DNA from 2 places in the Planococcus massiliensis genome. Region 2 is predicted to be linked to the other one. Evidence: riboswitches for the same ligand, from Rfam matches in the RefSeq annotation. Region 2 holds a riboswitch; the other holds the start of a gene.
The links. A riboswitch is a leader RNA that binds a small molecule or an ion and turns the genes downstream of it on or off. The one in region 2 is predicted to bind cobalamin.

Region 1 (3,150 bases), 530 kb from region 2:
GGTAAAAGAACACGGCGATAAATTTGTTGCGATGACGCACGAAGAGCGTTTTGAAGCTTTCCGCAAACACGGCTTGAAAGTGGAATTGGCGAAGCTTCAGAAAGACCTTGCGGATTTCCGCGTGGAATTCGATGTGTGGTATCCGGAATCATCCCTTTATGAAAACGGAAAAATCGATAAAGCGTTGGCAAAACTCCGTGAAAATGGGCATGTCTATGAAGAAGACGGCGCTACATGGTTCCGCTCCACAGCATTCGGCGACGATAAAGACCGCGTATTGATCAAGAACGACGGATCTTACACATATTTGACTCCGGATATCGCTTACCATGAAGATAAATTGCAGCGTGGATTCGATAAATTGATCAATATTTGGGGCGCTGACCACCATGGCTATATTCCGCGTATGAAAGCGGCAATCGAAGCGCTTGGCTACGACCGCGACACGTTGGAAGTGAACATCGTGCAGATGGTCCAGCTTTACAAAGACGGCGAGAAGATGAAGATGAGCAAACGTACCGGCAAAGCGGTAACCATGCGTGAATTGGTTGAGCTGGTCGGCTTAGACGCAGTCCGTTACTTCTTCGCGATGCGCTCAGGCGATTCGCATATGGACTTCGATTTGGATTTGGCCGTTTCCCAGTCCAACGAAAATCCGGTTTACTATTCGCAGTATGCGCATGCCCGCATCTGTTCGATTGTGCGCCAGGCAGAAGAGCAAGGATTTACTGCTTCAACTGACCATTTGGACTTATTATCTTCAGAAAAAGAAGTGGATGTCCTGAAGAAAATCGGTGATTTCCCGAAAGTGGTTGCCGATGCTGCGAAGCTGCGTGCACCGCACCGCATTACTACGTACATCCAAGAACTTGCTTCGAACTTCCATAGCTTCTATAATGCCAATAAAGTATTTGACGCGTCGAATGAAGATTTGACGCGTGCACGCCTAGCATTAATTACAGCGGTTCGGACGACGATTGCGAATGCGTTAAACGTGATCGGCGTTTCAGCACCGGATAAAATGTAAACTTTCTGTTTTTCAAATGAATGGGTATAATGAAACTAAATCAATTGAATAGTTGAAATCATAAAGGTGCTTATGTGTAACAGCATGAGTTAAAAGGGAAGCCGGTTCGAATCTGGCGCGGTCCCGCCACTGTAAGTGTGAGCAATCTGTTGAGGCCACTGGAACAAATTTCCGGGAAGGCACAGAAAGCGTTGAGCACGAGCCAGGAGACCTGCCTTTATGAAACGCCCCATTAGCCTGCGAGGACCGGCTGGATGCATAGTTTTCTTTATGCCGTCCCTTCGTCCTTCCGCAGTCCTATGCGGAAGGACTTTTTTATTTTTTAATACATTAAAACAGAACACCAAGAGAAAAGGGGATACAGCAATGAAAAAAGTTTGGAAGTTTGGAATGAGTGCGGGTATGGCGGCTTTGCTGCTGGCAGGCTGTGGTGAAGAAGCGGCACCGGTAGAAGATCAGGACATTGAAACACCGGCAGAACCGCCCAAAGAGGTGGCGGAAGTCGAATTCCCGGTAACTTTAACGGATGCTGTAGGTGAAGAAGTGGTGATTGAAGAAGAGCCGGATGCGATTGTCTCGATGGTGCCTTCTAATACGGAAATCGCTTATGAACTGGGATTGAGTGAAAAAATGGTCGGGGTTTCCGATTTTGATAATTATCCGGAAGAAGCGGCAAGCGTTGAGAAGATTGGCGGACAGGAATTCAATGTGGAAAAAATCATCAGCCTGCAGCCCGATATCGTATTAGCGCATGAATCGAATTTAGGAATCGGAGACGCGGGGCTGCAGCAGCTTCGAGATGCTGGCCTAGATGTATTTGTAGTTGAAGAAGCTACCACTTTCGATGAAGTTTTTGAAACGATGACCATCATCGGCCAAGCGACAGGCACAATGGAAGAAGCGGATGCAAAAATTTCAGAGATGGAAGCGCAATTGGACGAAATCGAAGAAATGGCTGCAGAAGTAAAAGAACCGAAAAAAGTGTTTATCGAAGTGGGAAGTACGCCGGAAATCTATACGACCGGAACGGGCACGTTCATAGACGAAATGCTGTCAACGATCAATGCTGAAAACATCGCCGGCGATCAGGAAGGCTGGGTCAGCATAGATCCGGAAGCGATCGTCAACAGCAATCCGGATGTCATTGTCACTACTGAAGGCGCATACGTGCCAAATGCAGTCGAGCTTATTATGGACCGCAATGGTTTTGCTGAAATCACAGCAGTACAGGACGAGGCGGTTTATAACCTCGACTCAGATAAATTGACGCGCCAAGGCCCGCGCGTGACTGAAGGATTGCTGGAGCTTGCACGGGCAGTATATCCAGAGGTCTACGGTGAATAAAAATCTGTTCGCCTACACACTCTCTTTCCTTTTATTGGCGGGGGCTGTGGTGCTGGGTGTAACGGTAGGGACGGTGACAATTTCACCGCAAGTGCTGTGGAATCCATCATCGGATGAAACCGCAGCGAATATCCTGTGGAACATCCGGATGCCGCGTGTGGTTCTGGCGGGCCTTGTCGGAGCGGCGCTTGCTATTGCCGGGGCAGCTTTTCAAGGGCTGCTGAAAAATCCATTGGCCGATCCTTATACGTTAGGAGTGTCTTCCGGTGCCTCAGTAGGTGCCGTGACGACGCTCTTTTTCGGCATTACCATCCCTTTTTTAGGAATTTTCACGTTACCGGTTCTCAGCATGGCGGGCGCACTGGCCACCATGCTGATGGTTATGGCTTTTGCCAAATTAGTGGACCGATCGATGAAGATGGAAACGGTGATTTTGACGGGGATTATTTTCAGCTCTTTTCTCGGCTCGGTCATTTCGTTGATGATCGCGTTGACAGGCGAAGAGCTGCGCCAGATTATCGGCTGGCTGCTCGGTTCCGTTTCCATGCGCGGCTGGCCTTACGTGCAAATGGCGTTGCCATTCCTCCTCATCGGCTCGTTTCTATTGTGGCTGAACCGCAGGGAATTAAACGCGATGCTTTTCGGCGAAGAACGGGCGCAGCATCTTGGCGTCAATATCAAAAGAAGCAAAATGATGATTTTGGTCAGTGGGTCCGTTTTGACCGGTGCCGCCGTAGCCGTTTCCGGAACGATTGGATTTGTCGGACTCGTGGTTCCGC
Region 2 (3,150 bases):
AAAAGAATGGGTTTATGGGAATTTTTTGTAGCAATTGTATTAGGGATAGTAGAAGGATTAACAGAGTTTGCGCCGGTTTCTTCGACGGGCCATATGATTATCGTCGACGACATCTGGTTGAATTCGAAAGAGCTGTTCAGTGAACCGGTAGCGAATACGTTTAAAGTCGTCATTCAGTTAGGTTCGATTTTGGCAGTCGTGATCATCTTTAGAGACCGCTTCAAAGACTTGCTCGGTTTAGACAGAAGCAAGACAGCTGAGAAAAAACAGCGTTTGAGCCTGACCAAAGTAATTGTCGGGTTAATCCCGGCAGGCGTATTCGGTTTGGCTTTCGAAGACTATATCGACGAATATCTGTTTTCGGTTGAGACCGTTATTATCGGCTTAGTGCTCGGCGCGGTGCTAATGCTGATTGCGGATTATTTCACGAAAAAGAAACCGCATATTGATACGGTTGACCAAATGACTTACAAGCAAGCGCTTGGCATGGGGCTTTTCCAGTGTCTTGGTTTATGGCCAGGATTCTCCCGCTCCGGTTCAACCATTGCCGGCGGGGTTCTGTTGAAAATGAGCCACAAATCAGCAGCTGATTTTACTTTTATCATGGCAGTGCCGATCATGCTCGGGGCAAGCGGCTTGTCATTGCTGAAAAACTGGCAGTACATTACCGTAGACGCGCTTCCGTTCTTTGTGGTCGGATTTATCAGTGCTTTTGTGGTCGCTTTAGTGGTTGTTAAATTCTTCTTGAAATTGATTGATAAAATCAAATTGGTGCCATTTGCAATTTACCGAATCGTACTTGCGGCCTTGATTTTCGTTATTTACCTGTAAGTGCTTGTAAAATCCATGAAGCTGGATTATAGTAATTAAATACAATAATTAGTGTTTTATAATATGTAGAAACACTATATATAGTGTCGCCGATAACGATGGTGCCTGAAAAGGCTCAATAGGGAATCCGTGAAAACCGGAGCTGTACCCGCAACTGTAAGTGCTGACGAACTATGGAACACCACTGTCCAATGGATGGGAAGGCCATAGTGTAGGAAGAAGCACAAGCCAGGAGACCTGCCTCGTTATAAGTTTAGATCTTCTCCGGGAGCTGGGAGGTATAACGAAGGTACTCTGCAAAAAACAGTGGATTTCTGCTGTTTCCGTTGGATTATTTGCGTTCATATACCCGTCTTCTCTCAGAGAAGGCGGTTTTTTTGTATTCCAAATAAGTAATGGAGGATTGAGCTGCAATGGAGAAACGAATTTCAGCAAGCATTTCACGGACAGTGCAAACAAGGCTCGTGCTGCCGCCCGACACGAACCATATGGGGACGATATTCGGCGGAACGGTACTTGCCTATATTGATGAAATTGCGGCAATTACCGCTATGAAACATAGCGGGAGAGCAGTAGTGACCGCTTCGATCGATACAGTGAACTTTTTATCCTCCGCTACAGTCGGAAATGTGCTGCATTTGGAAGGCGTGGTGATTTCCACGGGCCGCACATCTATGGAAGTTTACGTAAAAGCGGAATGCCAAAACATTGAAACAACTGAAAAAACCTTGACGACAACTGCGATTTTGACGATGGTGGCTGTCGATGAGAAAGGCAAACCGACGCCGGTGCCGGCAGTGGTGCCGGAGAGCGAAAAAGAAAAACAATTATTCAAAAGCGCACAAGATCGGAAGCAGCAGCGCATGAAAATCAATGAATTTGCAAAGGAGCTGGTTTGAGATGAATCCCATCGTTTATTCGGAAAAAGACACAGTTGAAAAAGCCATCCGCCGGGCGGAAAAAATTTATAACTTGGATGTTGCACCTCTTCTCGCGAAACTGGAAACACTTGGACATGAAGCGAAAGCCGAACAATCGCTTATATATGCACTCAACCGGATTTCCATGGCAGAACCGGATTGGACATTTGTAGCGGCTGAACTGTATTTAGAAGAATTGTATGAAAAAGCTGCAAAGAACCGGAACTATCCGGCACAAGATAAATACGGCGACTTTTATAAGTTGGTGAAGAATTTAAGTGAAGTCGGCATCTATTCGAGCGACTTGATGGAAAGTTATTCCGAGGAAGAAATCAAGGAGCTGGGCAAGGAAATCGATGCTGAGCGGGACTTGCTGTTCAATTATATCGGCCTGTTTTTATTGGCAGACCGCTATGTGGCGAAGGATTATGAAGGAAATATCCACGAATTGCCGCAGGAGCGCTTCTTGGTCATCGCGATGACTTTGATGCAAAATGAACCGCAGGAAAAACGGCTAGATCTGGTAAAAGAAGCTTATTGGGCGATGAGCAACCTTTATATGACAGTGGCAACACCGACCTTGTCCAATGCCGGCAAGAGCTTCGGGCAGCTGTCTTCCTGCTTTATCGACACGGTGGACGATTCGCTCGATGGCATTTACTTAAATAACTGGGATATTGCCCGCCTGAGCAAAGACGGGGGCGGCATCGGCATTTACTACGGCAAAGTCCGTGCGCTTGGCTCTGACATCAAAAAATTCAAAGGCAATTCATCCGGGGTCATTCCGTGGATCCGCCTGCTCAATGACACGGCGGTCAGCGTGGACCAGCTTGGCCAGCGCCAAGGAGCAGTCGCAGTGTATCTCGATGTTTTCCATAAAGATATTATGAACGGCTTTTTGGATTTGAAAACGAACAACGGGGATGAGCGCCGAAAAGCGCATGACATTTTCACGGGAGTTTCGATACCGGATCTATTTATGGAAAAGTTGAATGAAAAAGATGACAACGGCCGGAGCATTGGCGAATGGCATACCTTCTGTCCGCATCAAGTTAAAAGCGTTATGGGCTGGAAAGATGAACACGGGACGGCACTTGGACTTGAGGATTTCTATGATGAAATCGATGTAAAGCATTTTACGGAAAAATACGAGGAAGCGGCAGCGAATCCGCTATTGCCGCGAAAAACTTACCGGGCGATGGATATCATGGCGCGCATTATGGTATCGCAGCTCGAAACCGGCACACCGTATATGTTCTACCGCGACGAAGTGAACCGGCAAAATCCGAATAAGCATTTGCGCGGAAAAGGGCGCACATCGATTTACTGCAGCAATTTATGTACAGAAATTGCGCAAAACATGTCGGCAACCACCATTACGAAAGAGTATACCGACGAA

Region 1: linked by a shared signal. The riboswitch ahead of BN1080_RS03955 (ABC transporter substrate-binding protein) and the one ahead of BN1080_RS01235 (acyl-CoA thioesterase) in region 2 are both predicted to bind cobalamin.

What each region holds. Positions count from the first base shown of each region.
Region 1 covers NZ_CCXS01000001.1:780,033-783,182, forward strand. The annotation lists gene argS (arginine--tRNA ligase) at 1-1,027, shown strand, start outside; cobalamin riboswitch at 1,075-1,260, shown strand; gene BN1080_RS03955 (ABC transporter substrate-binding protein) at 1,394-2,371, shown strand; gene BN1080_RS03960 (FecCD family ABC transporter permease) at 2,364-3,150, shown strand, end outside.
Region 2 covers NZ_CCXS01000001.1:252,929-256,078, forward strand. The annotation lists gene BN1080_RS01230 (undecaprenyl-diphosphate phosphatase) at 7-831, shown strand; cobalamin riboswitch at 913-1,090, shown strand; gene BN1080_RS01235 (acyl-CoA thioesterase) at 1,245-1,730, shown strand; gene BN1080_RS01240 (ribonucleoside-diphosphate reductase subunit alpha) at 1,732-3,150, shown strand, end outside.